2 regions of the Pantoea agglomerans genome follow, and region 1 is predicted to be linked to the other one. Evidence: predicted binding sites of a transcription regulator. Region 1 holds the regulator's gene; the other holds the start of a gene.
What was found. Region 1 encodes CRP, which controls carbon source genes, mostly activating them, when cyclic AMP is high. Its sites were predicted from a motif close to ATGTGANNNNNNTCACAT; they were not measured.

Region 1 (15,190 bases):
GCTGCGCAGTGAGATAGGTATTGCCTTTCACCAGCTCCGGCACCTGCGCTTCCGGCACGCCGCTCAGGCGCGACAGCTTGCTCAGGTTAGCCGGCTGCTTCAGCCAGCCATCCGGGTTATCGATATAGGATTTCTGCGCCTCAAGGGCGCTGCGGGCGAAGGCGGTCACCACGTCAGGATGCGCTTTGGCAAAATCTTTGCGCACCACCCAGACGTCAAGCGTCGGCGAGCCCCACTGTCCGACCTGAGAGGAGTCCGTCAGCACTTTTCCCTCTTTCTCCAGCTGGTTGACGGCGGGCGCCCAGACGTAGGCGCCGTCGATATCACCGCGCTGCCAGGCGGCGATAATCGCGGGCGGCTGCAGGTTCACCAGCTGCACCTCGGTCGGCTTGATCCCCCAGTGCTTCAGCGCTGCCAGCAGGCTGTAGTGGGTGGTGGAAATAAAGGGCACGGCGATGCGCTTGCCAATAAGATCTTTCGGGCCGCTGATGCTTTTCTTCACCACCAGCGCCTCAGAGTTGCCGAGCTGAGAGGCCAGCAGGAACGCCTCGATGGGCAGCTGCTGCGTGGCGGCTACCGCCAGCGGGCTGGAGCCGATATTGCCGATCTGCACATCCCCCGACGCCAGCGCGCGCAGCACGCCTGCCCCGCTGTCAAACTTGCGCCAGTCAACGGTCGCGCCGCTCTCTTTGGCAAAGGTGTTATCCGCCTGCGCCACCTTGGCCGGCTCGGCGGAGGTCTGATACGCCACCGTTACGTTGACGGCCTGCGCCTGAAAAACCAGCAGCGAAAGCGCTGCGGCCAGAAGGGTTAAAGGTGTTTTTACTGCCATGATGTCGCACTCCGCCGGGGTCCTGTGATGGGCGCAGTGTCGCCAGCGACGATGATTTCATAAAGGAATTAAAAATTATTCTTAATAAACAGATGTTCTTAGATCATGATCGGCAAAGCTGATGCGAAATCTGGCATTAGATCCCCGATTATTCAGACAAAATGGCAGGCGCTCACATTGCCGCTGTGCTATTGATAGAGCTCTATTATTAACTGGTGTAAAAAGGGTTGCGGCAACATGTCCATCGAGAAGGTCGCGCTGCTGGCGGGCGTATCAAAAGCAACGGTCTCCCGCGTGCTTAACCAACATCCCGGGGTTAAAGCGGATACGCGCGATCGGGTGCTGGCGGCGATCTCCGCCAGCGAATATCAGCCTAATTTACTGGCGCGCCAGCTGCGTACCGCCCAGAGCAATATGCTGCTGGTGCTGATATCCGATATCACTAACCCCTTCTGCTCGCGCGTGGTGCAGGGCATCGAGGCGGAAGCGGAGGCGCAGGGCTACCATATTCTTCTTTGCAACTCCGCCTCGCAGCTGCGGCGTGATTCCGCCTGGCTTGGGCTGCTGACCGGTAAAGTGGTGGATGGGGTGATCACCATGGATGCGGCGTCCGCGCTAAAGGATATCGCCGCCATTATCGGCGACGCGCCCTGGGTGCAGTGTGCGGAATACGATCCCGCGATACCCGCCTCTTCCGTCGCTATCGATAACCGCGACGCGGCGCAGGAAACGGTGCGCTATCTGGCGGGCAAAGGCCGCCGCCGTATCGGGCTGGTAAACAGCGATATGCGCTACCTCTATTCGCATCAGCGTGAGGCGGGCTATCGCGCAGGGCTGGAGGCGCTGGCGCTGCCGTGGCACGGCGTCGCCTATGCCGAGGAGATTTCATGCGAAGCGGGCAGCCGGGCGCTGCGTCAGCTTTTGCAGCAGCCCGAACCGCCCGACGCGGTGCTGGCGGTCTCGGACGTGCTGGCGGTGGGCGTTATACACGCCGCGCTGGAAGCGGGTCTGCGCGTACCGGAGGATCTTGCGGTGGTGGGCTTTGACGGCATTCCCTTCACCAGCAGCCTGAATCCGCCGCTTACCACCGTCGAACAGCCGATGTATCAGCTTGGCGCGCGCAGCGTTCAGCTTTTGCTGCAGCGCATCCGCCGTCCGGCGTCGCCGGTAACCCATGAGGTGTTGCCGTGGAAGCGCGTCGAGCGCGCCTCCAGCTAGCTCAGCGCCAGATTAGCAGCACGCAGGCGGCGGTCAGCAGCCCCATCGCCAGGTTAAAGAGGGTCCAGGCGCGGCGGCTGCGCAGGATGCGGCCAATCAGCGCGCCAAAGCCGATCCAGATAACCCCCGCCACCAGGTTAACCAGAAACATGCCGAAGCTGATGGCCGTGACCGAGTGCAGGTAGGCGGAGCCGGCGAGGCTGAAGCTCGCAACCGCCCCCAGCGCCATCAGCCAGGCTTTTGGATTGATCAGCTGCAGCAGACCGCCCTGCCAGAACGGCATCGGTTTCGGCGGCGCGTCGCCGCTCTCCAGCTCTTCATAGGCGGCGGTGGCGATTTTCCACGCCAGCCAGAGCAGATAAAGACTGCCGGCGATTTTCAGGATAAGGTGCAGCGCGGGATAGAGCAGGATCAGGCCGCCAACGCCGAACGCCACCATCAGCAGCATCACCTGCATGCCGATCATAATGCCGATCATTAACGGCAGCGTGCGCCAGAAGCCGAAATTGGCGCCGGACGCGGTGAGTAACATATTATTAGGTCCTGGCGTGATGGCGGCCACCCAGAGAAAACCTAACATTGAGAAAAACAGGCTCAGTTCCATGAACGGGCGCTCCTTACCCCCAGATTCGCAACAAGCCTAACGAAGCTAACAGTGTGATATGGATCAGACAAGTGCTGGCGATATGAATTTTACTCCTGACGCATCGACGAGCTTTATGCCGCCGCGCGCCCTGCGCAATCCCCATCTGCAGACGGTGCTGCCGCGGCTGGTGCGTCGCCGCCTGCTGCTGCGTCCGCACTGGCAGCGCCTCGACCTGCCGGACGGCGACTTTGTCGATCTCGCCTGGAGCGAAGATCCGCAGCAGGCGAGCCATAAGCCGCGCGTGGTGTTGTTTCACGGTCTGGAGGGTAACTTCCACAGCCCTTACGCCCACGGGCTGATGCACGCCTGTCAGCGCCACGGCTGGCTCGGCGTGGTGATGCACTTTCGCGGCTGCAGCGGCGAGCCGAATCGCCTGCATCGCATCTATCACTCCGGCGAAACCGAAGACGCCGCCTTTTTTCTGCGCTGGCTGAAAACGCGCTGGGGCGAGGCGCCAACCGCCGCGGTAGGGGTGTCGCTCGGCGGTAATATGCTGGGCTGCCTGCTCGGCGCGCTGGGAGACGACGCGCCGCTCGACGCAGGGGTGATCGTTTCCGCGCCGCTGCTGCTGGAGCCGTGCAGCCTGAAGCTGGAACAGGGCTTCTCACGCTTTTATCAGCGCTATCTGCTCGACCAGCTGAAAAAGAACGCCGAGCGCAAGCTGCGCGCCTGGCCGGGCACGCTGCCGGTAGACCTGCCGCAGCTCAGGGCGCTGCGTCGCCTGCGCGACTTCGACGACGCCATTACCGCTCGCGCCCACGGCTTTCTTGACGCGGCCGACTATTACCGTCGCGCCAGCGCCATGCCGCTGCTGAAAAATGTGCGCAAGCCCTTGCTGATCATTCACGCGAAAGACGATCCTTTTATGACTGACGAGGTGATCCCGCAGGCGGATCAGCTCTCAGCCAGCACGACCTATCAACTCACGCCGCATGGCGGACACGTTGGCTTTGTCGGTGGCACGCTGCGTCAACCGCAGATGTGGCTCGAGCAGCGTGTGCCGCAGTGGCTTACACAGTGGCTCTCATCATGATTATTCCCTGGCAACAGCTCGATCCCGATACCCTTACCAACCTGATTGAAGCCTTTGTGCTGCGCGAAGGCACCGACTACGGCGAGCAGGAGCGCAGCCTGGCGCAAAAGGTGGCCGACGTGCGCCGCCAGCTGGAGCGCGGCGACGTGGTGCTGGTCTGGTCGGAACTGCATGAAACCATCAATATTATGCCGCGCAGCGAATTTCGCGGCTGATGCGCCAACGCACTTTTCGTGTTAACAATGCTCATCGCCCGACTTCACAGGGAGCTTTTTTATGTCAGCACGACACCCGATTATTGCGGTAACCGGCTCAAGCGGCGCCGGCACCACCACCACCAGCCTGGCGTTTCGTAAAATTTTTCAGCAGCTCAATCTGCACGCCGCCGAGCTGGAGGGCGACAGCTTCCACCGCTATACGCGGCCAGAAATGGATATGGCGATCCGTAAGGCGCGCGATTTAGGACGCCATATCAGCTATTTCGGCCCGGAGGCCAACGACTTCGGCCTGCTGGAGCAGACCTTTACCGACTACGGCAACGCGGGCAAAGGGCAGTCGCGCAAATATCTGCACACCTACGACGAAGCCGTGCCCTGGAATCAGGTGCCCGGCACCTTTACGCCCTGGCAGCCGCTGCCGGAAAATACCGACGTGCTGTTTTATGAAGGGCTGCACGGCGGCGTGGTGACGCAGCAGCATAACGTGGCGGAGAAGGTCGACCTGCTGGTGGGCGTGGTGCCGATCGTTAACCTGGAGTGGATCCAGAAGCTGGTGCGCGACACCAGCGAGCGCGGCCACTCACGCGAGGCGGTGATGGACTCGGTGGTGCGCTCGATGGAGGATTACATCAACTTCATTACGCCGCAGTTTTCACGCACCCATATTAACTTCCAGCGCGTGCCGACCGTTGATACTTCAAACCCGTTTGCCGCGCGCGAAATTCCGTCGCTGGATGAGAGCTTCGTGGTTATTCACTTTCGCGGGCTGGAGAATATCGACTTCCCCTATCTGCTGGCGATGCTGCAGGGCTCGTTTATTTCGCATATGAATACGCTGGTGGTGCCGGGCGGCAAGATGGGTCTGGCGATGGAGCTGATTATGGCGCCGCTGGTGCAGCGGCTGATGGAAGGCAAGCAGATCGCCTGACCAGGTCTGGCGCGGTCGCGGGTAGCAAGGCCCGATCGCAAAGACGCAAAAAACGGCCTCCCTGCCAGCTCGGCCCGCGCGTATACGCCCCTCATCCTTGAGGGGCGCCCGTAAACGGGCCAACGCGTTGCGTTGTTCAAAAACGCTCCCGGCGTTTTTGTCCATGGCGCGGGACGCTTTGCTCTTCGGCCCTTGCCACCCGCTCCTTACGTACAGTGCGCTTTTTTACAGCGCGACCACTTCATAGCTATGGGTAATCTCAACGCCCTTGCCCAGCATCAACGCCACCGAACAATATTTTTCCGCCGAGAGATCTACCGCGCGCGCCACGGCTTTATCGCTCAGCGCCTTGCCGGTCACCACAAAATGCAGATTGATATGGGTAAACAGGCGCGGCGCCTCTTCACGACGCTCCGAGGTCAGTTTCACCTCACAGTCCACTACCTCGTTGCGGCCCTTCTGCAATATGGAAACCACATCGATGGCGCTACAGCCGCCCGTCGCCATCAGCACCATTTCCATTGGACTTGGCGCTTTATCGCCGGAGTTACCGTCCATCAGGATCTGATGCCCTGACGCCGACTCGCCGAGAAAGGTTAATCCTTCGATCCACTTCACTCTTGCCTGCATGTTTCCACCTCAAGAATAGCCCTTTTGCCGCCAGAGTACGCGTTCACCTGGCAAACAGCAATCCAGAGTAATCCCCCCTTTGCTGAAGCGAGACAACAGAAGACAGTCGGCAAAAGCTGTGCTACAAACAGTGCTGAAAATAGTTCGTTCTGTTAAGGACGAAGACGGGACACATCAAGCGCCTGGCGCAAAATAAGGCCCGAATAATCTCCTTTAGGGGAAACGCTTAAAGCTTTCATCGCCTTGCAGGGACAAGTTCCCCCCGCGTTTTGGGCACGATTACAACAGAGGATAATAGCGAATGGTTCTCGGCAAACCGCAAACAGACCCTACACTCGAATGGTTCCTGTCCCATTGCCATATTCACAAATATCCATCCAAAAGTACGCTGATTCATCAGGGTGAGAAGGCTGAAACCCTCTACTACATCGTGAAAGGTTCCCTTGCGGTGCTGATCAAAGATGAAGAGGGCAAAGAGATGATCCTCTCTTACCTGAATCAGGGTGATTTTATCGGCGAGCTTGGCCTGTTTGAAGAAGGCCAGGAGCGTAGCGCCTGGGTACGCGCGAAAACCGCGTGCGAAGTAGCGGAAATTTCCTACAAGAAATTCCGTCAGCTTATTCAGGTGAACCCGGATATTTTAATGCGTCTCTCTTCGCAGATGGCGCGCCGTCTGCAGGTTACCTCGGAAAAAGTGGGCAATTTAGCTTTCCTCGACGTGACCGGACGTATTGCACAAACCCTGCTTAACCTGGCGAAGCAGCCAGACGCCATGACGCATCCCGACGGCATGCAAATCAAAATTACTCGTCAGGAAATTGGCCAAATCGTTGGTTGCTCACGCGAAACCGTGGGCCGCATTTTGAAAATGTTGGAAGACCAGAACCTGATTTCCGCACACGGCAAAACCATTGTCGTTTACGGCACCCGCTGATTTCCTCTCACTCACGGCGTGATGTTACCGTCACGCCGTTACTGCCTGTAGTGAAGTGATGTGGCGTCGAATCATCTATCACCCCGAAGTTAACTATGCCCTGCGGCAGACGCTGGTGCTCTGCATTCCGGTGGCGCTCGGCTGGCTGTTCGGCGATCTGCAAAAAGGCCTGCTCTTCTCTCTTGTGCCCGCCTGCTGCAACGTTGCGGGTCTGGATACGCCCCATAAGCGCTTCTTTAAGCGTCTGATCGTTGGCGGCTCGCTGTTCGCCCTCGGCAGCTTTCTGATCCAGCTGTTAACCCTGAAAGGCGTGCCGCTGCCTGTCGTGCTCTTTGCGCTGCCGCTGCTGCTGGGCGTCACCGGCGAAATCAGCCCGCTTCACGGCCGCCTGCTCTCCGGCACGCTGGTGGCGGCTATCTTTACCCTGAGCCTGATTGGCCGCATGCCGATCTACGTGCCCCCGCTGCTCTATATCGGCGGCACGCTCTGGTACGGGCTCTTTAACTGGTTCTGGTTCTGGCTGTGGAAAGAGCAGCCGATGCGCGAAACCCTGAGCCTGATCTACCGCGAACTGGCGGACTACTGCGACGCGAAATATACCCTGCTGACCCAGCTCACCGATCCGGAAAAAGCGCTGCCCCCGCTGCTGGCGCGCCAGCAGAAAGCGGTCGATCTGATCAACACCTGCTATCAGCAGATGCATATGCTCTCCGCCAGCCGCGACAACAGCCATAAGCGGCTGACGCGCGCGTTTCAGGTGGCGCTCGACCTGCAGGAGCATATCTCCGTCAGCCTGCACCAGCCGGAAGAGGTGCAGAAGCTGGTGGAGCGCAGCCATGCGGAAGCGGTGATCCGCTGGAACGCCAAAATTATCTCGGCGCGGCTGCGCGCCCTGGCCGACGCCATCCTTTATCACCAGCTGCCGAGCCGTTTCGATATGGAGAAGCCGCTCGGCGCGCTGGAGAAGATCGCCCGTCAGCACCCCGATAATCCGGTAGGCCACTTCTGCTACTACCACTTCAGCCGCATCGCGCGCGTGCTGCGCACGCAAAAGCCGCTCTATCAGCGCGACCTGATGACCGACCGCCAGCGCCGCCTGCCGCTGCTGCCCGCGCTGCGCAGCTATCTGTCGCTGAAGTCCGCCGCGCTGCGCACCGCCGCGCGCTTCGCCGTGATGCTGATGTTCGGCAGCGCGCTGGCGATGCTGTTCGATATTCCCAAGCCCTACTGGATCCTGATGACCATTATGTTTGTCAGCCAGAACGGCTACAGCGCCACGCGGGTGCGCATCCAGCACCGGGCGCTGGGCACCTTCGCCGGCCTGGTAATCGCCGCCGCCTCGCTGCGCTTCGCGGTGCCGGAATCGCTGGTGCTGCTGTTTATGCTGGCGGTAACGCTGGTTAGCTATCTGGTAACGCGCAAATACTACGGCTGGTCGATGATCGGCTTTACCGTGACGGCGGTCTATTCGCTGCAGCTGCTGTCGCTGAACGGCGCGCAGTTTTTACTGCCGCGCCTGATGGACACGCTGATGGGCTGCCTGATCGCCTTCGGCGGCATGCTGTGGCTGTGGCCGCAGTGGCAAAGCGGACTGCTGCGTCAAAACGCCCACGACGCGCTGGAAGCCTATCAGGATGCGCTACGGATGCTGCTGGGGCCGGAGCAGGAGGCGAAGCAGCTGGCGTATCAGCGTATGCAGGTTAATCAGGCGCACAATGCGTTGTTCAACTCGCTCAATCAGGCGATGCAGGAGCCGGGCTTTAACGCGCAGTACCTGAAAGATATGCGCCTGTGGGTCACGCACAGCCAGTTTATCGTCGAGCATATCAACGCCATGACGATCCTCGCCCGTGAGCACACCATGCTGACGTCGGATCTGGCGCAGCGCTATCTGCAGTCGTGCGAAATCGCGCTGCAACGCTGCCAGCAGCGGCTGGAATATGACGGGCCGGGATCGCAGACCAACGTGATGGCGGGCGTGGAGAACCTGGATGAGGGGCCGACGACGATTCTGGAACAGCATGTGAAGCGCATTCTGGAGCACCTCAACGTTATGCATACCATCTCGTCACTGGCCTGGAGCCAGCGGCCGCACCACGGTCGCTGGCTGATAAGACATTTACGGAAAGGGTAATCAGGCCGACAGCGCGCGCTCTACCGCCCGGGCGAAGCGCGCCATGCCCTCTTCGATATCGGTGGGCTCAATTACCAGCGACGGCGCAAACCGGATCACGTCGGTGCCCGCCACCAGCACCATCAGCCCTTCCGCCGCCGCCGCGTTAAGAATGTCGCGCGCTTTACCGGCGTGCTGCGGCTTCAGCGCCGCGCCAATCAGCAGCCCTTTGCCGCGAATATCTGAGAAGAGATCCCGCTTCGCGTCGAGCGCCTTCAGCGCCGCGACAAACTGCTCGCGCCGCGCCTGAACGCCTTCCAGCACCTCTGGCGTATTGATCACATCCAGCGCCGCTTCCGCGACCGCGCAGGCGAGCGGGTTACCGCCGTAGGTGGTGCCGTGTACCCCCGGCGACATGGTAGAGGCGATATCATGGGTCGTCAGCATGGCGCTGACCGGAAAGCCGCCGCCCAGGGCTTTGGCGGTGGTAAGAATATCTGGCGTCACGCCGTAGTGCTCATAGGCGAACAGCTTGCCGCTGCGCCCCATGCCGCTCTGCACCTCATCCAGCACCAGCAGCGCATTATGCTTATCGCACAGCGCGCGCAGCCCCTGCATAAACTCTGGCGTAGCGGGCATCACGCCGCCCTCGCCCTGAATCGGCTCGACCACGATGGCGCAGGTATGGTCGTCGATAACCGCTTTTACCGCGTCGAGATCGTTAAAGGGAACGTGCACAATATCCGCCGGTTTCGGCCCGAAGCCGTCGGAGTATTTCGGCTGGCCGCCGACGGAAACGGTAAACAGCGTGCGGCCGTGAAAGGCGTTGTGGAAGGCGATGATTTTGCTTTTAAACGGGCTGTGGCGCTGGCAGGCGTAGTAGCGCGCCAGCTTGAAAGCGGCCTCGTTCGCTTCCGCGCCGGAGTTGGCGAAGAAGACGCGATCGGCGAAGGTGGCGTCGATAAGCTTGCTGGCGAGGCGGAGCGCAGGCTCGTTGGTAAAGACGTTGCTCAGATGCCACAGGGTTTCGCCCTGGGTTTTCAGCGCCTCCACCAGCGCCGGATGACAGTGGCCCAGCGCCGTAACGGCGATGCCGCCGGAGAAGTCGATATACTCTCTGCCCTGCTGATCCCAGACGCGGCTGCCCTTGCCTTTGACCGGCACGAACTGCGCGGGTGCATAAACAGGCAAAATGACGTTATCGAACGTTTCCCGCGTTACCGCAATTTTCTCCGCTGCCATCGACGACCACCTTTGATTATTTATTAAGCCACAGTGAAATAATAGTCATAAAATATGCATAATAAATCAGTCAAAGGCAAACATAACTTCAGGATTCAAGAAAATTACGCAGCAGCTGGTGCCCCTGCTCGCTCAGAATGCTTTCCGGATGAAACTGCACGCCCTCCAGCGCCATCTCGCGGTGGCGAAAACCCATAATCTCATCCGGCTCGCCCGCTTTCAGGCTCCAGGCGGTCACTTCGAACTCGTCAGGCAATGAGTCCCACGCCACGATCAGAGAGTGGTAGCGCGTAACGGTCAGCGGATGGTTGAGGTTGCGGAACACGCCGCGCTGATTGTGGGCGATAGCGGAGGTTTTGCCGTGCATCGCCTGACGGGCGCGCACTATCTTCGCGCCGTAGGCCTGGGCGATCGCCTGGTGACCCAGGCAGACGCCGAGCACGGGAATGCGCCCGGCGAAGTGGCGAATCGCCGCCATCGAAATGCCTGACTCGTCAGGGGTGCAGGGCCCCGGCGAAATCACCAGATGCGACAGCGGCAGCGCCGCCATCTCTTCCAGCGTGATGGCGTCGTTGCGAACTACGCGTACCTGCGCGCCAAGCTCGCAGAAGTACTGATAAAGATTCCAGGTAAAGGAGTCATAGTTGTCGATTAGCAGCAGCATAGTCCGTCCTGACTGAGAAAACCGCCGCTATTCTACGCGTTTTACAGGCTGGCGCGACTCACGATGCTGGCGAATACCGCCTCCAGCGGCGCCAGATCGCCATCCGCCCCCGCCTGGTTAGCCTCGTGCCACTGCGCCGGCTCGACGTTCTGCCACGCCAGGAAATAGCCGGCGTGCAGCGCCAGCTGCTCGAAGAAGATGCGCTGGGCGCGCCCGTTACCTTCACGGAACGGATGCAGCATCGCAATTTCGCAGTAGTAGTGCGCGATGCGCGCCACGAAATCCGTCTGCTCCAGGTTGCGCAGCCCCTCTTCCTCTTCCAGCGCGTCCATCAGCGTATTGCCCTCTTTTTCGATGTACTCGAAGTGGCAAAACGGCGTGTCGTCGCGCCAGATATCGATGGTGCGCAGCTCGCCCGCCCAGGCGTAGACATCCTGGAACAGCGTGCGGTGAATATGGCGCAGGAAAGGCAGACCAATGGTGGCCGGGCCCAGCTCCAGCGTGGCAAGGCGCGCGGCGCTGAACGCCAGCTCCGCCTTGCGCAGCTGGGCAGCGTCGTGGATATCCAGACGGTTTTTCAGCACGTCGTCGTTCTGCCACAGATAGGGATCGCGGGCAACGCTGCTATTCGGCGCCATACTGCCTCCTCAGCGAATCGAGCCGCGCTTCGGCCGCGTCAGCCTGTTCATAAGCGCTGGCGGGCTCCGCCAGGGTTAAGCCGTCCAGCCGACAGCTCGCCTGATAGCTGGCGACGCGTCGCTGCTGCCAGAGCGTATTTTTCTGTTTCTCGGTGAGTTTGTTTGCCATGCCGCCTCCTGCTCAGGGTTGTCCACACTCTCGAAAGCTGAGTATAGGAGCAAATTTTTCCTTTGCCGGAGACGGACAAGGCGAGGCCGCCAGAGGATGGCGGCGCTACAGGTCAGGGCAGGACTTTGGCAGAAAGGATAACTACCGGTTTTACCGGCACATTTTGATAGGGGCCGACATCTTTGGTCGGCACCTGAGAAATTTTCTCGGCTACGTCCATGCCTTTCACAATTTTACCAAATACCGCGTAGCCGAAGTCGCGCTGGCCGTGGTCGAGGAAGGCGTTATCGGCGACATTAAGAAAGAACTGGCTGGTGGCGCTGTCTTTATCGGCGGTGCGCGCCATAGAGATGGTGCCGCGCAGGTTACGCAGACCGTTGTCCGCTTCATTCTTGATCGGCGCATTGGTCTGCTTCTGCTGCATATCGGTGGTGAAACCGCCGCCCTGCACCATAAAGCCCGGGATCACGCGATGGAAAATCGTGTTGTTGTAAAAACCGCTGTTAACGTAGTCGACGAAGTTCTTCACCGATACCGGCGCTTTTTGGTTATTCAGTTCGAGTTCGATATTACCGGCAGACGTGGTTAACAGGACGTGCGTATCGCCTTTGGCGGCCAGTGCCGAAGCGGAAACGGAGGAGAGCGCAAACAGGGCGATCGCCGCTGTAAGAGTACGTTTAAGCATGAATGAGTCCTTACCTTGGAGAGCAGCTTTTAACGAGACTGATTGTAAAGAGCATAAAATACAAGAGCCAGCGTTTTACCGTTATTTACGCACGGGTTGCTCAGGCCGCAAGAATGGCTCGCGCAAACGTTTTCGTGATGCAAATCACATTATGAATGAAATATGAAATCGGATTTTCAGTCTTTATTTATTAAGATCACAGTTCCGTTTACACTTTCTGACAGTTTTACGCCGCCCTCTCTGGTTTCCACAGGTTCACAACATGACAAATCGTAATCGTATCGGGCTTACCTGGATAAGCTTTTTCTCGTACGCGCTGACCGGCGCGCTGGTGATCGTTACCGGCATGGTCATGGGCGACATCGCGAAGGATTTCCAGCTGCCGATTGAAAGCATGGGAAATACCTTTACCTTCCTGAACGCCGGTATTCTGGTTTCGGTATTTCTGAACGCCTGGCTGATGGTCATCGTGCCGCTGAAGCGCCAGCTGATTTTCGGCTTTATTCTGATGGTGCTGGCGGTGCTGGGCCTGATGACCAGCCGCGATCTCTCTGTCTTCTCGCTCTGCATGTTCGTGCTGGGCGTGGTCAGCGGCATCACCATGTCGATCGGCACCTTCCTGATCACCCATCTGTATGAAGGCCGCCAGCGCGGCTCGCGCCTGCTGTTTACCGACTCCTTCTTCAGCATGGCCGGCACGCTCTTTCCGGTGCTGGCCGGTATCCTGCTGGCGCGCGCGCTGCCGTGGTACTGGGTCTATGTCTGCATCGGGATTATCTACGTTGCCATTTTCATCCTGACGCTGTGCGTCGAGTTCCCGGTGCTGCGCAAGCCGGAAAACAGCCCGACGGCGGAGAAAGAGAAATGGGGCGTTGGCGTGCTGTTTCTCTCGGTGGCCGCGCTCTGCTATATCCTCGGCCAGCTCGGCTTTATCTCCTGGGTGCCGGAGTATGCGACCAAGACCATGGGCATGGATATCGCCAGCGCAGGCCAGCTGGTCGGCAACTTCTGGACCGCCTATATGATCGGCATGTGGGTCTTCAGCTTCCTGCTGCGCTTCTTCGATCTGCAACGCATCCTGATGGTGCTGGCGGGTCTGGCGACGCTGCTGATGTACTGGTTCGTCAGCGCCACGGACGCCAGCATGCTGCGCTGGGTGATTATGATTCTGGGCTTTAGCTCCAGCGCCATCTACACCACCATTATTACCCTCGGCTCGCTGCAGACCAAAGTCGCCTCGCCCAAGCTGGTGAACTTTATTCTCACCTGCGGCACCGTCGGCACCATGCTGACCTTCGTGGTGACCAGCCCGATCGTGAAGCAGAGCGGCGTTCACGCTGCACTGCTGACGGCGAACGGTCTCTACGCCGTGGTGTTCGTGATGTGCGTGCTGCTGGGCTTTGTCACCCGACATCGCCAGCATGGCCACGTTATGCACTAATGCAACAGGGCGGCTCAGGCCGCCCTCTTCTTTTCCGCCTGCGGAAAATGTGATCCAGCGCTTTTTCTCAGTAAATCAAACAACTTACAAAAAGTGCTTCAGAAACAGCAATATAACTCAAAATAGGTATACAGGAAGGCGCTTGATGTATATCAATATCAGCTAAAAACGGCGCGCTATTGTAGCCTCAATTCCCGCAATCTTGAGGCAAGCATGAGCAAGCACAATGTCGTCGTTATCGGTAACGGCATGGTTGGGCATCGCTTTATTGAGGAACTGATCGACAAAGCCGAACCCGATCGGTTTGCGTTAACCGTCTTCTGTGAAGAGCCCCGCGTCGCCTATGACCGCGTTCACCTTTCCGCTTACTTCTCTCACCATACCGCCGAAGAGCTCTCTCTGGTCCGCGAAGGCTATTACGAAAAACATCAGGTCAACCTGCTGCTGGGCGAGCGCGCCATCACCATCAACCGCGACGAGAAGCTGATCCACTCCAATACCGGCCGCGCGGTAAGTTACGACACGCTGATTTTCGCCACCGGCTCCTATCCCTGGGTCCCGCCGATAGCCGGCGCGGAAGGCGCAGACTGCTTCGTCTATCGCACCATCGAAGATCTTAACGCCATTGAGGCCTGCGCGCGCCGCAGCAAACGCGGCGCGGTAATCGGCGGCGGCCTGCTCGGCCTCGAAGCCGCCGGCGCGCTAAAAAACCTGGGTGTTGAAACCCACGTGATTGAGTTCGCGCCGGTGCTGATGGCGGAGCAGCTCGACGTTCAGGGCGGCGAGCTGCTGCGGCGAAAAATCGAAGAGATGGGCGTGCAGGTGCACACCAGCAAAAATACCCGCCAGATCGTGCATCACGCCGCAGGCGGCAAAACGCTGGAGTTCGCCGATGGCAGCACGCTGGACGTGGACTTTATCGTCTTCTCCACCGGCATTCGTCCGCAGGACAAGCTGGCGAAGCAGTGCGGCCTGGCGCTCGGCCAGCGCGGCGGTATCGCCGTAGACGACCGCTGCCGCACCAGCGATCCGGCGATCTACGCCATCGGCGAGTGCGCCGCCTGGCAGGATCGCGTGTTCGGCCTGGTGGCGCCGGGCTATAAAATGGCGCAGGTCGCAAGTGACGCCTTAACCGGCCGCGACAGCCTCTTCCAGGGCGCCGATATGAGCGCCAAACTCAAGCTGCTGGGCGTGGACGTCGGCGGCATTGGCGACGCGCGCGGCCGTACGCCGGGCGCGCGCAGCTACGTCTGGCTGGATGAAAGCCGCTCCATCTACAAACGCCTGGTCGTCAGCGCCGATGGCAAAACCCTGCTCGGCGCGGTGCTGGTGGGCGATACCAGCGACTACGGCAATCTGCTGCAGCTGGCGCTCAACGCTATCCCGCTGCCGGAAAACCCAGAGGGTCTGATCCTGCCCGCCGGCAGCGGTGAAAAACCGGTAATGGGCGTCGAGTCGCTGCCGGACAGCGCGCAGATCTGCTCCTGCTTCGACGTCAGCAAAGGGGATATCATCAAGGCGGTTCAGGCCGGCTGTCACACCGTCGCTGCGCTCAAGAGCGAAACGCGCGCCGGCACCGGCTGCGGCGGCTGCATTCCGCTGGTCACCCAGGTGCTGAACGCCGAGCTGAGCCGTCAGGGCATTGAGGTCAACAACCATCTCTGCGCCCACTTCCCCTACTCGCGTCAGGAGCTCTATCACCTGATCCGCGTCGAGGAGATTAAAACCTTCGACGCGCTGCTGGCGAAATATGGCACAGGCTACGGCTGCGAAGTCTGCAAACCTACAGTAGCGTCGCT
Region 2 (15,190 bases), 1.5 Mb from region 1:
CGATACCAAATACAGTGACTTTCATTGAGATATCCTGTGTTTATGAATTACTTTTTATTGCCAACTGCGCTATCGAGCCACTGAGAAAAATCTTTGCCCAGCACTGGATGGCGAACACCGTACTCAACGAATGCCTGCATATAACCGAGTTTGTTACCGCAGTCATGGCTTACGCCTTTCAGGTGGTAAGCTTCTACCGTCTCTTTCTCCATCAGCATGGCGATAGAGTCGGTCAGCTGTACTTCGCCGCCTGCGCCCGGAGGGGTTTTCGCCAGCAGAGGCCAGATATCCGCAGAGAGAACGTAACGGCCCACAACCGCGAGGTTGGACGGCGCTTCGGTCGCTTTCGGCTTCTCAACCACGCCAACCATTGGCGCGCTGTCGCCCGGCTGCAGTTCTGCGCCCTGGCAGTCAACCACGCCGTAAGCAGTCACGTCCGCTACCGGCTCAACCATAATCTGGCTGCGGCCTGACTCGTCGAAACGGCTCAGCATTTCCGCCAGGTTATCTTTGGTCGGGTTAGATTCGTACTCGTCGATAATCACGTCCGGCAGGATCACCGCAACCGGCTCGTCGCCAATCAGCGGATGCGCACACATAACGGCGTGGCCCAGGCCTTTCGCGATGCCCTGACGCACCTGCATGATGGTAACGTGCGGCGGACAGATTGACTGGATTTCATCCAGCAGCTGACGTTTAACACGTTTTTCCAGCATCGCTTCCAGCTCAAAGCTGGTGTCGAAGTGGTTTTCAATGGAGTTTTTGGAAGAGTGCGTAACCAGCACAATTTCGTTAATTCCTGCTGCGATGCACTCGTTAACGACATACTGAATTAACGGCTTATCGACCAGCGGTAACATCTCTTTCGGAATCGCTTTTGTCGCAGGGAGCATACGGGTGCCCAAACCTGCTACAGGGATTACCGCTTTTTTTACTTTGGACTTATAGGCAGACATCAAGATACCTCTCTTATAGGCCGTTCAAGTTAATACTTGATATGTCGGTTGAAATTCGGAAATGAGTATATCAGTTACCATCGAACGGATTTATCCTGGAAGGAGTCAATCCGCAGAATTTAAGACTATTACCCAAGTGTAAAGCTTACCTTTGGACCTGTCTTCAGACCCCGGCGAAATTAAATTATTTCGCCGGCTCTTCAGCCGCTAACATCAGGCGGATCCTGCCTCCGGCGCCCCAGACGTGGCATTGCCAGCTGTCGGCGCGCTGGCTGATTTGGTTAAGATGAGTGCTTCCCATAGTGCCAAGAGGGACGCCGTTACTGAGTTGAATTTGGTGGGCGTGAACATGAAGTGTGGCGTTTAATCCAGCAGAAACCAGAATTAGATTTTGCGAAGTACGATGATAATACCCGACCAGCAGCGGAAACTGTCCGCTCAGATTAGCCTGACGCAGCAGCAGATTGACCTGCCGCAGCAGGCCGTTTAACTCCGGCAGCCGCTGTTTTTGGCCAGAGAGCTGCTCCTGCAGCAGGCCGTTGAACAGCGCGCGCAGCAACAGCGCCGCCAGCACACCGTTATCGCCGGCGCGCGTGACGTCAAGACAGTAGAAGGCGAGATCGTTGTCGGAAAGCGCTGCAATATCCAGCACCAGGCCAGGCTGTTCGGCCATGGTCAGCTGCCGGTAGTTGACGCGACAGTTCGCCACCGTCTGCTGTACCGGCGGCTGAAGCTGCTTAAGCAGTTTCGCCGCGGCGGCCGGATCGCGCACCAGCGCGTCCCAGTCCTGAAACAGCTGCTCATCCTCCTCCACCTTAGAGGTAAACATCGAAGGATAAAGGCATTCATAGACCGCTTCGCGGAAGCGCTCGAAATTTTTCAGCGGCTTAAGCAGCACGTCCTGCACGCCAAGGCGCAGAACATGGGCAATATCCGCCATATTTTCCGTCGCCGAGATAATCAGGATCGGCACGCTGTTGCCGCGCGTGCGGATATGCTCGACAAACTGAATGCCGTTCATACGCGGCATTTCCAAATCGCAGATCACCAGATCCACATCCTGCTGCTGCAGATAGCCAATGCCATCAATGCCGTCGCCGGCTTCAAACGTACTGGCGCCGAGCGCCAGCAAGAAGTTGTTTACCAGAGAACGGAAAACGACCTCATCTTCGACAATGAGTATCTTTTTGCCGATTAGTGGTTTCTCCATTCTTTCCCCCTGCGTACCAGATCAATCAATAGTGGTTCATAAAACGCAGTTGCGCCTTTCAGAATTAGCCGAAGTAACATCTGTGAATGAACAACCTGATTATCTGTTACGCACCAGCGGTAATAGTTCATCCATTTTTTTCTCAACGGCGGCCTTGCCTGCCTCGATAGCTTCTTCAGCGCGATGAAAGTCCAGCGTCGAAATCTGCGGACAAAATGGCTGAATCAGCACATCGGGAGGATCGCCTGCCATACGGTTACGCTTCAGGCGATTTTCCAGCACCTGGATGGACGTCGACATAATCTCCATCGCACCCGGCGTTTGTGTTGTACGGCGATGGGTCAACCCCACCAGCCGCTGACGTATTTTTTTAGCCCAACTCAGGGCTGCGGCCGAAACCGCCTCATCGCTGTTTTGCGGCGTGACAGACAGGAGATCCTGCTGCATCAGATGCGCGTCATGCTGAAGATCGACAGCGATAACGATATCCGCGCCAAGGGCGCGCGTCAGCGAAACGGGCACCGGATTCACCACCGCCCCATCTACCAGCCAGTAACCATTGTAGCCGACCGGCGGCAATAAGCCTGGCATACTACAGGAAGCGCGTACGGCCTGATGCAGATCGCCTTCGGTCAGCCATAATTCCCGACCGGTACTGAGATTGGTCGCCACCACGCCGAACGGCTTGCCGCAGCTCTCCAGAGCCGGCTGGGCAATCAGCTGACGCACATGGCTGAAAACGCGCTCGCCGCGCAGCAAACCGCCGCGCTGCCAGGAGAGATCCATCAGGCGAATAACATCCCAGTAGCGAAAGGCGCTGACCCACTTTTCCATGTGCGGCAGGCGGTCGTTGACATAAGCCGCGCCGACCAGCGCACCGACGGAGCAGCCCGCTACGACATCGATTTCGACGCCCGCGCGCGTCAGCGCGTTGATCACGCCAATATGCGCCCATCCTTTGGCTGCGCCTGACCCTAACGCCAGTCCGATTTTAACCTTTCTCATTTACCCTCTGTCGCCAACGACTGCGCGTAGCTTCACTGCGCCAGGTCGGCTACCATATGGCGTCATCTCTTTTTATCGCTTACAGGAGTTATTGTGTCCGAACCCTGTCCTTGCTGCAGCGGGAAGCAGTATAGCCTATGTTGCGCTCCCTTTCTGACCGGCGAGCGGCTGCCTGAATCAGCTGAACAGTTAATGCGCTCGCGCTACACAGCCTACGTCAGGCGAAACAGCGACTGGCTCATCGCCAGCTGGCATCCTGACAAGCGCGTGCCCGATATGGCGCAGCGTTTATCCGAAAGTTTTGCCGACACTGAATGGCTAAGCCTGAATGTAACCTGTTGTAATCATGGAAGCCATGATAATGAAGCTTTCGTCACTTTTTTTGCGCGTTACCGCGAAAATTCCCAGATAAGGGCGATCCACGAGCGTTCTCGCTTTCTTCGCGAGGATCATCGCTGGTACTATGTCGACGGAACCGCGCCCGCCGTAGGGCGCAACGATCGCTGTCCATGTGGCTCCGATAAAAAATACAAGAAATGTTGCGGCTAAAGAGCATACGGCCCAACGGTTTTACCCAATCGCTTTGACAGGACTCTGATCGAGATGCAAGCGCAAACTATGCAACGAAAAGTTTTACGTACCATTTGCCCTGACGCGAAAGGTCTGATCGCTAAAATCACCAATATTTGCTACAAGCACGAGCTGAATATCGTGCAAAACAATGAATTCGTTGACCATCGCACCGGACGCTTTTTTATGCGCACCGAGCTTGAGGGCATTTTTAACGATAATACGCTGCTGGCGGATTTAGACAGCGCGCTGCCGGCAGGCTCAACGCGCGAGCTGAACAGCGCTGGGCGCCGTCGCGTGGTGGTGCTGGTCACCAAAGAGGCGCACTGCCTGGGCGACCTGCTGATGAAGAGCGCTTTCGGCGGGCTGGATATGGAGATTGCCGCGGTTATCGGCAACCATGACACCCTGCGTTCGCTGGTTGAGCGCTTTGATATTCCTTTTGTGCTGGTCAGCCATGAAGGGCTGTCGCGCGAAGAGCACGATAACCTGATGGCGAACGAGATCGACCGCTACCAGCCCGATTACGTGGTGCTGGCGAAATATATGCGCGTGCTGACGCCAGCCTTTGTGCAGCGCTATCCAAACCAGATTATCAATATTCACCACTCGTTCCTGCCAGCGTTTATCGGCGCGCGTCCTTATCATCAGGCCTACGAGCGCGGCGTGAAAATCATCGGCGCAACGGCGCACTACGTGAATGACAATCTGGATGAAGGTCCGATCATCATGCAGGACGTGATTAATGTCGACCACAGCTATACGGCCGAAGAGATGATGCGTGCCGGACGCGACGTGGAGAAAAACGTGTTAAGCCGTGCGCTCTATAAAGTGCTGGGCCAGCGCGTATTTGTTTACGGCAACCGCACGATTATTCTTTAAGCGCATCGGGCGCTGAATTGTCTGTGAATTCAGCGCCACGGGCAAAAAGTGGGCAAACGGTTCACATTTTTTAGCTGGGCGCTTTACACGCCGACCGCATTTGGTATGATGCGCCCCGCTTTAAGGCACAATGATTCAGGCCAGTGGTGGGATTCCCGAGCGGCCAAAGGGAGCAGACTGTAAATCTGCCGTCACAGACTTCGAAGGTTCGAATCCTTCTCCCACCACCATCTGAATCATATCTTCGCCTTAACGGTCATTATCAGCATATCCCAGGTGGGATTCCCGAGCGGCCAAAGGGAGCAGACTGTAAATCTGCCGTCACAGACTTCGAAGGTTCGAATCCTTCTCCCACCACCATCCTTGCATTATCTCCCCCTGTTTAACGCACTCTCCTGATTTACCTGACAGACTCAGGGAGAAGGATGAGAAGCTTCGACCGAAGGTTCGGGTCGAGCAGAGCGAGACAACGTGCAACGCGCGGCCCGAAGGGTGAGGCGCAACGCGCCGAATAATCCTTCTCCCACCACCATCCTTGCATTACCTCCCAAATTCAATGTCCTCTCCTGATTTACCTGACAGACTCAGGGAGAAGGATGAGAAGCTTCGACCGAAGGTTCGGGTCGAGCACAGCGAGACAACGTGCACCGCACGCATCCCCATGACTTTTTACTGAAAAATCGCTACCATCCGGCGCAACATTCTCAGCACACTGGTGCAGCCATGAAATTTGTTTCATTCAACATCAACGGGTTGCGCGCCCGCCCCCATCAGCTTGAAGCGCTGGTCGAACAGCATCAGCCTGACGTCATCGGCCTGCAGGAAACCAAAGTCCATGACGATATGTTTCCTCTCGAAGAGGTAGCAAAGCTCGGCTATAACGTCTTTTATCACGGCCAGAAAGGCCACTACGGCGTGGCGCTGATGACCAAAGCGCAGCCCGTGTCAGTGCGTCGCGGCTTTCCCGGCGACGATGAAGAGGCGCAGCGCCGCCTGATTATGGCGGAAATTCCGAGCCCGATAGGCGATATCACGGTGATTAACGGCTACTTCCCGCAGGGCGAGAGCCGCGACCATCCGACTAAATTTCCGGCGAAAGAGAAATTCTATCGCGATCTCCAGGCCTATCTCGAGCAGAGCCTGCTGGCAGACAAGCCGGTGCTGATCATGGGCGATATGAATATCAGCAGCACCGATCTTGATATCGGTATCGGTGAGGAGAGCCGCAAACGCTGGCTGCGCACCGGCAAATGCTCCTTCCTGCCGGAAGAGCGCGAATGGATGGATCGCCTGCTGAAGTGGGGACTGGTAGATACCTTCCGCGACAAAAACCCCGAGGTCAGCGATCGTTTTTCCTGGTTTGACTATCGCTCAAAGGGTTTTGACGACAACCGCGGACTGCGCATCGATCTGCTGCTGGCCAGTCAGCCGCTGGCCGCGCGCTGCGTGGAGACCGGAATCGACTACGCTATCCGCAGCATGGAAAAACCGTCCGACCACGCTCCGGTCTGGTCAACTTTCCAGTTCTGATGCGACGGCGTGGCATTGCGCCACGCCGCTTACTTCACAATTTTCCAGATCAGCGGATTGGTGCCGAGTACCTTTTCGTCACGGGCGCACTGCAGCAGCACTCCCTCTGATTTCACTACCGCCCCTTCGCTGTAGTTGCGGTTCTCGAAAATACAGCACTGCTGACAGCTGGGGGCGCTGGTCTGATTTTGCGTCCAGACTTCAGGCGGCATATCCACCACCACATCCGCACTGCCGCCTGCGCCGTACGCCTGCTGATGGCCGTGCGAAGGGCTGGCGACAACCGGCCCGCTTACCAGCGCCGCGATAAAACATAAGCCTGCGAAATAACGCATTACTCGCTCTCCTTCACTTTTCGTTTCGCCGTCCGTTTGGGACGTTTCTTCTGCCCTGAAGCGGGCAGCCCGCGAAAGGCCATCGCGCTGGGCTGCTGGCGCGCCTGATGGATCAGTTCGGTCAGGGTGCCCACCAGCGGCTGCATAAACTCCTCATAGCGGCACGCCTTTTCGCTGATACGCGTCAGGGTCGATTCCCACTGCGCCGTCATATCGGGACGCGCCGCCAGCTCCGGCAGCGAGTGAATCAGTGCCCTCCCCGCGGGCGTCGCGTTGATATAGCGCCCGTTTTTCACCAGGAACGAACGGCGGAACAGCAGCTCGATAATCCCGGCGCGCGTGGCCTCCGTGCCTAAACCATCGGTCGCGCGCAGCACTTTCTTTAATTCTTTATCCTGCACAAAACGGGCGATGCCGGTCATCGCGGAGAGCAGCGTCGCATCGGTGAACGGGCGCGGCGGCTGCGTCTGCTTCGCCAGCACCTCACCCCGCTCGCACAGCAGCTCATCATCCTTCGCCACCACCGGCAGCGGCGTGCCGTCGTTCTCTTCGTCGCGCTCTTTGCTGCCCAGCAGCGCGCGCCAGCCCGCTTCGGCAAGAAAACGCGCTTTGGCGATAAACTTCCCGCCCGCAATATCCAGCTCAATAACGCATTTGCGGAAGATGGCGTCGGGACAGAACTGCATCAGATACTGACGGGCAATTAGCGCATAAACGTTCTGCTCGTTCTCCGTCAGCCGCACCGCGCTGGCGCGCGCGGTAGGGATAATGGCGTGGTGCGCATCTACCTTTTTGTCATCCCAGCAGCGGTTACGGCGATCGGCGCTAAAGTCGTCCGGCGGCGTCATGGCGCCCGCGTGCGCCTGAATCGCCTTCAGCACCGCATGGCGGCCGGCGAAGTGCTCTTCTGGCAGATAGCGGCAGTCGGAACGCGGATAGGTGATCAGCTTATGGGTTTCATACAGCTTCTGGCAGGTGTCCAGCACCGTTTGCGCGCTCAGTCCATAGCGCTTTGCCGCTTCGATCTGCAGGCTGGAGAGCGAGAACGGCAGCGGCGCGCCCTCGCCTTCACGCTTATCGTTGTAGCTGGTGACCCGTGCGGGCTGTCCGGCGATGCGGGCGACCACGTGATCCGCCAGCGCGCGATGCAGCAGCCGCCCCTCTTCATCCTGCCAGGGTTCACAGGCGTCGCTGGGCACCCAGCTGGCGACGAAGCGCTGCTGGTCCGGCGTGACGATATGGGCTTTAACTTCGAAATAATCTTTGGGGACGAAGTTTTCGATCTCTTCGTCGCGGCGCACCACCAGGCCCAGCACCGGCGTCTGCACGCGGCCCACCGACAGCACGCCGTCATAGCCCGCATTACGGCCCAGCAGCGTCCAGGCGCGCGTCATATTGATGCCGTAAAGCCAGTCGGCACGGGCGCGTGCCAGCGCCGAGACGCAGAGCGGAATAAATTCGCGGTTTTCGCGCAGGCGGCTGACCGCCCGCTGCACCGCCTGTGGATTCAGGTCGTTGATCAGGCAACGCTGCACGCGGTTGCGCTTTTCCGCCGGCATCTGCAGATAGTCGAGCACTTCATCCACCAGCAGCTGACCTTCGCGGTCGGGGTCGCCCGCATGCACCACTTCGCTGGCCTGCTTCAGCAGCTTCTCTATCACCTTAAGCTGCTTCGCCACCGAGGGACGCGGCTGCAGCTGCCATTTTTGCGGGATAATCGGCAGATCGGCCAGCGACCAGCGCGCGTAGCGGCTGTCATAGCTATCCGGCTGCGCCTGCTCCAGCAGGTGCCCGACGCACCAGGTGACGATCTGATCGTCGCCGCAGGCGATAAAGCCCTCTCCGCGACGATGGGGCTGAGGCAACACATCGGCAATGGCGCGGCCCAGGCTCGGTTTTTCCGCAATAAACAAACGCATAAGTCAGAAAGATCCTTTACTTCAGGGTATGAGGGCCATTCGGCTAACGCGACAGAGGCGCAGCGCTATCTTAGACGTTTCCTGATACGGAGGTAAGCTCTGGCGGGTCACATCTGGATCGGTCGCGCAGGATCCGCGCAACCCGCTTCGCTGCACGGAAAGAGCGACCTCGTCGGTTAGAAATAGCTGACAAAGGGTGCGGTATCGGGATGAACCACGGTGGTGCTCGATTTTAACTGCGGCGTGCCGAGATAGAGGAAACCGACGATAGCATCCTGCTCGCGGCAGTTGAAAGCGCTGCGCACGCGCGCATTGTCGGTCCAGGGGCCGCTGCGCCAGATGCCGTTAAAGCCCTGCGCCGCCGCCGCCATCTGCATCGCCATCACCGCGCAGCCCGCCGACACCACCTGCTCCCAGCGCGGCACTTTAGGGTGATCTTCGCAGTGGGCGATAACGGTAATAATCATCGGCGCGCGAAACGGCGAGCGCGCCGCTTTATCGATCGCCTTCTCCTCCAGCTGCGCCTCGCGCGCCGCCTCTTCCAGCAGCGCGCTCAGCCGATCGCGCCCTTCATTCTCAACGATAACGAAACGCCACGGCTGCAGCGACTTATGGTCGGGCGCGCGCATTCCGGCGCGAATAATGTTCTGCAGGCTTTCGCCGGCGGGCGCCGGTTCGGTCAGGCGGGAGGCTGAGCGACGATTAATCAGTAATTCAAGTGCATCCATGATTTTCTCCTGATGTCATAACGCGTTGGCTAATCCTGGCACAGCCTGATCTTTTGTAACAGTCCGCCACGATTTCCTGCTGACATTTTCCACGGCGCTCTTTAGGATGAGGACGACCTGGAAGGCGGAGCCGCGCGGCGACCGCTTTCCGCTAGCGAAAATGGAGAGTCTGATGCGCACATTGTGGCGAATTATTGCCGGTCTGTTCCGATGGACATGGCGAGTGCTGAATTTTATCAGGGAGTTTATTCTCAATCTGTTCCTGATCTTTTTAATCCTGGTGGGCGTCGGCATCTGGCTGCAGGTCAGCGGCTCTGGCAACAGCTCGACGCCGGTACAGCAAGGCGCGCTAAAAGTTGATCTCACCGGCGTGCTGGTGGATAAGCCTTCGGTCAGCAATAAGCTGAGCAAACTGGGGCGTCAGCTGCTGGGCGCCAGCAGCGATCGCCTGCAGGAGAACTCGCTGTTCGACGTGGTGGACGCTATCCGCCAGGCGAAGAACGATAAAAATATCACCGGCATGGTGCTGGATCTGCGCGACTTCGCCGGTGGAGACCAGCCCTCTCTGCAATATGTCGGCAAGGCGCTGCGCGAATTCCGCGACAGCGGCAAGCCCATTTTCGCGCTGGGCGACAGCTATAGCCAGGCGCAGTACTATCTCGCCAGCTACGCCAGCAAAATCTATCTCTCGCCGCAGGGCACGGTCGATCTGCACGGCTTCGCCACCAACGGCCTCTACTATAAGACGCTGCTGGACAAGCTGAAGGTCAACTCCCACGTCTTCCGCGTCGGCACCTATAAATCGGCGGTCGAACCTTTCCTGCGCGACGATATGTCTCAGGCGGCGCGCGACGCCGACAGCCGCTGGGTTGGTCAACTCTGGCAGAACTACCTGAATACCGTGGCGGGCAACCGTCAGATCACCCCGGATCAGCTCTTCCCCGGCGCGGCGGCGGTTATCGCTGGTCTTGAGGCGGTAAACGGCGATACCGCCAAATATGCGCTGAATAACAAGCTGGTAGATGTGCTGGACAGCCGCGCAGCGGCCGATCAGGAGCTGGTGAAAACCTTCGGCTGGGATAAAGCCAGCAACGACTATCACAGCGTCAGCATCTATGACTACAACGTGAAACAGCCGACTCAACAGGATGGCAATATCGCGGTCGTGATGGCGAGCGGTGCGATTATGGACGGCGAAGAGACGCCCGGTAACGTCGGCGGCGACACTACCGCCACGCAGATCCGCGATGCGCGCCTCGATCCTAAAATCAAGGCGATTATCCTGCGCGTGAACAGCCCGGGCGGCAGCGTTACCGCCTCTGAAGCGATCCGCGAAGAGCTGGCGGCGGCGCACGCGGCAGGCAAGCCTGTTGTCGTCTCCATGGGCGGCATGGCGGCCTCAGGCGGTTACTGGATTTCGACGCCGGCGGACTATATCGTCGCGAACCCGAGCACCCTGACCGGCTCGATCGGCATATTCGGCGTAATCAATACGCTGGAGAACAGCCTGGATAGCATCGGCGTGCATACGGACGGCGTCGCCACCTCGCCGCTGGCGGACGTGGCCTCCACCAAAGCGCTGCCAACCGAAGTGCAGCAGCTGATGCAGCTGACGATTGAAAACGGCTACCGCAACTTTGTGGGTCTGGTCGCCGCCTCGCGTCACAAAACGCCAGAGCAAATCGACGCCATCGCGCAGGGGCACGTCTGGACCGGCAGCGATGCGAAAGCCAACGGTCTGGTAGATGCGCTGGGCGACTTTGACGACGCCGTGAAAAAAGCGGGCGAACTGGCGAAGGTGGCGAAGCCTCAGCTCTCCTGGTATCAGGATCAGCCCGGCATGTTCGATATGCTGCTCAGCCAGGTTAACGCCTCGGCGCAGGCGGTGCTGCCGGACACGCTGAAGGCCTGGCTGCCCGCGCCGATGCTGGACGTAATGAGCGCCATGAAGCAGCAGCCTGGCCTGCTGAATAACCTTAACGATCCGCAAAATCGCTATGCGTTCTGTCTGAACTGCGGCGAAGTGCGATGAAGCTCGCAGCCCGGTCGTCGACTGGGCTGCTTTTCCCCCACTTTCCCCTTATACTGCGCGTTTTACGGCAAGTCTGAGTTTCTGATGCAAAAGAAAAATATCTATGTCGCCTATACGGGCGGCACCATCGGCATGCAGCGCTCTGCGCAAGGCTATATCCCGGTTTCAGGTCATCTGCAGCAACAGCTGGCGAATATGCCGGAGTTTCACCGTCCTGAAATGCCTGATTTCACTATCCATGAATACGATCCCCTGATCGACTCCTCCGATATGACGCCCGAAGACTGGCAGTGCATCGCGGAAGATATTCGACAAAATTATGATCGTTACGATGGATTTGTTATCCTGCATGGAACCGATACCATGGCGTTCACCGCCTCGGCGCTGTCGTTTATGCTGGAGAACCTTGCGAAGCCCGTTATCGTTACCGGCTCGCAAATTCCGCTGGCGGAGCTGCGCTCTGACGGTCAGCAGAACCTGCTGAACGCGCTCTACGTGGCGGCGAACTACCCCGTGAATGAAGTATCACTGTTTTTCAACAACCAGCTTTATCGCGGCAACCGCACCACGAAAGCGCATGCGGATGGTTTTAACGCCTTTGCGTCGCCGAACCTCTCCGCTCTGCTGGAGGCGGGCATCCATATTCGCCGGCTGAATACGCCGCCTGCGCCGCAGGGCCAGGGGCCGCTGAAGGTGCATACGATTACGCCACAGCCTATCGGCGTCGTCACCATCTATCCGGGCATCTCGGCAGATGTGGTGCGCAACTTTTTACGCCAGCCGGTAAAAGCGCTGATTCTGCGCTCCTATGGCGTCGGCAATGCGCCGCAGAACGCCGAGTTTCTCGCCGAGCTGCAGCAGGCGAGCGAGCGCGGCATTGTAGTGGTTAACCTGACCCAGTGTATCTCCGGCAAGGTGAACATGGGGGGCTATGCCACCGGCAATGCCCTTGAGCATGCGGGCGTGATAAGCGGATTTGATTTAACGGTGGAAGCCGCGCTAACCAAGCTCCACTTTTTACTGAGTCAGTCGCTCTCCTGCGATGAGATCCGCGCCAGGATGCAGCAAAATTTGCGCGGTGAACTGACCGAAGACTAATTACGGAGCCACCTGTTATGAAGCAGGCCCTCATTATCATCGATATTCAAAACGATTTTTGTCCCGGCGGCCCCATGGCCGTGCATGAAGGCGATATGACCGTGCCGGTCGCCAACCGCTATGCGCGTGAGTTCCGCGCGCGCGGCGAGTGCGTGCTGGCGCTGCAGGACTGGCACCCGGCCAACCACGGCAGCTTCGCCTCGGTGTCGGGCGAGCCGGTCTATACGCTGGGCGAACTCAACGGGCTGGCGCAGATCTGGTGGCCTGATCACGGCATTCAGGGTTCCGCTGGCGCCGAGCTGCATCCCGGCCTTGACCGCAATCTGATCGATGCGGTGTTTCACAAGGGACAGGATGTTGACGTCGACAGCTACAGCGCCTTTTTCGACAACGGCCATCGGCGTAAAACCGAGCTGGATAGCTGGCTGCAGGCGCGCGGCATCACCCATCTGGTTATGCTCGGCATCGCAACGGACTACTGCGTGAAATACAGCGTGCTGGACGCGCTGGAGCTGGGTTATCAGGTGACGGTGGTGAAGGAAGGCTGTCGCGGGGTCAATCTCAGCCCGGAAGACAGCGATATCGCGTTCGCCCAGATGAAGGCGCAGGGCGCGGTGCTGATCTAGCGGACCAGCCTGAATAAGGCCGACGTCACGTCGGCCTTCTGCTCAGTGCAGATTTATGCGCGTAATCTCTGCGTCGATACCGAACTCTTCCTTCAGCTCTCGCTTCGATTTTGTCACCATCTCACCGCCCTTACCGATACTCATATGCTGCGGCGACGCATTGTGGCGCGCCTGATAGAGCATCACCAGCTGCAGGCAGTTATCGCGCTGCTCCTGCGACAGCGCCACGCCGTCCGGCCATTTCCCGGTTTCTACCGCCGTTGCCAGCCGTTCATAAACCTCAGGCGTCATGGCGTCGACCATAGCGTCAAGCTGTTGTTTCATTCTTCACCCCTGCTTCTGGTCGCCCTGCTCGTCGGTAAAGCTCAGCGATGCCGAGTTCACGCAGTAGCGCTCGCCGGTTGGCTGCGGGCCGTCCGGGAAGACGTGTCCCAGGTGTGCGTCGCAGTTATTGCAGCGGATCTCGATGCGGTGCATGCCGTGAGAGTCATCTTCCAGATAGCGAATCGCGTCGTCGCTCACCGGCTGGTAGAAGCTCGGCCAGCCGCAGCCGGAGTCATACTTGGTTTCCGAGAGAAACAGCGGCGCGTTGCAGACCAGACAGTGATAGATGCCTTCCTGCTTGTTGTGCAGAAGCGCGCCGCTAAAAGGCGGTTCCGTACCGCGCTGCTGGGTAACATAGCGCTGCATTTCAGACAATTGCGCAATTTTTGCTTCGGATGCGGTTTCTTTAGCCATTTGAGTGGTTCCGGAGAGTGTCATTCTGAAAAAATCGTCTACTATTCTAACAAATGAATAACATTGCCGGGGCCTTTTTCGTGCTTAGCGGCCATACTTTCCTTTCGCAGCGCAGATTTGTGATATCGATCACCTTTTACTGGCGCTATCCCTTTATATTCAGCGATTGGGTTTTGACATCATCTCAACACGCTTGTTGCGCAAGCGGTTGCGCAACAAATTATTCCTGTCGAACGGATTGACCTGTCGCAACTATTGACACGATTCCGCTTGACGCCTGGTAAGGTTTTTGTAATTTTACAGCCAACCTTTTATTCACTAACAAATAGCTGGTGGAATATATGACTATCAAAGTAGGTATCAACGGTTTTGGTCGTATCGGCCGTATCGTTTTCCGTGCTGCTCAGCAGCGTTCTGACATCGAAATCGTTGCGATCAACGACCTGTTAGACGCGGACTACATGGCATACATGCTGAAGTACGACTCAACGCACGGCCGCTTCAACGGCACCGTTGAAGTACAGGACGGCGCGCTGATCGTTAACGGCAAAAAAATCCGCGTTACCTCTGAGAAAGACCCGGCTAACCTGAAGTGGGACGAAGTAGGCGTTGACGTTGTTGCTGAAGCGACCGGCATCTTCCTGACTGACGAAACCGCACGTAAACACATCACTGCCGGCGCGAAAAAAGTCGTGCTGACCGGTCCGTCTAAAGATGACACCCCGATGTTCGTTCGCGGTGCTAACTTCGACAAATATGCCGGACAGGACATCGTTTCTAACGCTTCCTGCACCACTAACTGCCTGGCACCGCTGGCGAAAGTCATCAACGACAAATTCGGCATCGTCGAAGGTCTGATGACCACCGTTCACGCTACCACCGCTACGCAGAAAACCGTTGACGGCCCGTCTCACAAAGACTGGCGCGGCGGCCGCGGCGCATCTCAGAACATCATCCCGTCTTCTACTGGCGCAGCGAAAGCCGTGGGCAAAGTCCTGCCGGAGCTGAACGGTAAACTGACTGGTATGGCATTCCGCGTACCGACTCCGAACGTCTCTGTTGTAGACCTGACTGTTCGTCTGGAAAAAGCGGCTTCCTACAAAGAAATTTGTGCAGCGATTAAAGCAGCTGCGGAAGGCGAAATGAAAGACGTGCTGGGCTACGTTGAAGACGACGTTGTTTCTACCGATTTCAACGGCGAAGTACTGACTTCTGTGTTCGACGCCAAAGCGGGCATCGCGCTGAACGACAACTTCGTGAAACTGGTTTCCTGGTATGACAACGAAACCGGCTACTCAAACAAAGTTCTCGACCTGATCGCGCTGGTTGCAAAATAAGCAGCCCGGCCATGACAGATAACAAGGGCGACTTCGGTCGCCCTTTTTTTTCGTAGCAACAGGAAGGATTCGGTTATGCAGGATAAAATTTTCTCGCTGCCCGTGGTGAAGCAAATCTCCCCCTACCTCTCGCAGCGTCAGCTGGGCGATCTGCCGGTGATTGTCGTAAGCCACCCTCAGGTGCGTGCTGCGGTGACGCTTCAGGGCGCGCACCTCATCGCCTG

Region 2: the regulator CRP is predicted to act here: its motif matches at 13,747-13,764, upstream of msrB (peptide-methionine (R)-S-oxide reductase MsrB).

Annotation. Positions count from the first base shown of each region.
Region 1 covers NZ_CP083809.1:294,842-310,031, reverse strand. The annotation lists gene tauA (taurine ABC transporter substrate-binding protein) at 1-832, opposite strand, end outside; gene LB453_RS03845 (LacI family DNA-binding transcriptional regulator) at 1,070-2,050, shown strand; gene LB453_RS03840 (LysE family translocator) at 2,052-2,654, opposite strand; gene LB453_RS03835 (hydrolase) at 2,713-3,729, shown strand; gene LB453_RS03830 (YheU family protein) at 3,726-3,944, shown strand; gene LB453_RS03825 (phosphoribulokinase) at 4,006-4,875, shown strand; gene LB453_RS03820 (OsmC family protein) at 5,101-5,505, opposite strand; gene crp (cAMP-activated global transcriptional regulator CRP) at 5,807-6,439, shown strand; gene LB453_RS03810 (YccS/YhfK family putative transporter) at 6,498-8,573, shown strand; gene LB453_RS03805 (aspartate aminotransferase family protein) at 8,574-9,794, opposite strand; gene LB453_RS03800 (aminodeoxychorismate synthase component II) at 9,883-10,458, opposite strand; gene LB453_RS03795 (putative adenosine monophosphate-protein transferase Fic) at 10,500-11,096, opposite strand; gene LB453_RS03790 (YhfG family protein) at 11,083-11,265, opposite strand; gene ppiA (peptidylprolyl isomerase A) at 11,378-11,950, opposite strand; gene tsgA (MFS transporter TsgA) at 12,213-13,391, shown strand; gene nirB (nitrite reductase large subunit NirB) at 13,605-15,190, shown strand, end outside.
Region 2 covers NZ_CP083809.1:1,760,719-1,775,908, reverse strand. The annotation lists gene LB453_RS11065 (UDP-glucose dehydrogenase family protein) at 1-25, opposite strand, end outside; gene galU (UTP--glucose-1-phosphate uridylyltransferase GalU) at 48-956, opposite strand; gene rssB (two-component system response regulator RssB) at 1,141-2,166, opposite strand; gene rssA (patatin-like phospholipase RssA) at 2,266-3,171, opposite strand; gene LB453_RS11045 (YchJ family protein) at 3,265-3,720, shown strand; gene purU (formyltetrahydrofolate deformylase) at 3,775-4,623, shown strand; tRNA gene LB453_RS11035 (tRNA-Tyr) at 4,769-4,853, shown strand; tRNA gene LB453_RS11030 (tRNA-Tyr) at 4,899-4,983, shown strand; RNA gene LB453_RS11025 (RtT sRNA) at 5,028-5,155, shown strand; gene xthA (exodeoxyribonuclease III) at 5,347-6,153, shown strand; gene LB453_RS11015 (YnjH family protein) at 6,183-6,488, opposite strand; gene LB453_RS11010 (DNA topoisomerase III) at 6,488-8,407, opposite strand; gene LB453_RS11005 (NAD(P)H nitroreductase) at 8,584-9,135, opposite strand; gene sppA (signal peptide peptidase SppA) at 9,308-11,167, shown strand; gene ansA (asparaginase) at 11,252-12,265, shown strand; gene pncA (bifunctional nicotinamidase/pyrazinamidase) at 12,283-12,891, shown strand; gene LB453_RS10985 (YeaC family protein) at 12,934-13,215, opposite strand; gene msrB (peptide-methionine (R)-S-oxide reductase MsrB) at 13,219-13,629, opposite strand; gene gapA (glyceraldehyde-3-phosphate dehydrogenase) at 13,971-14,966, shown strand; gene LB453_RS10970 (D-hexose-6-phosphate mutarotase) at 15,042-15,190, shown strand, end outside.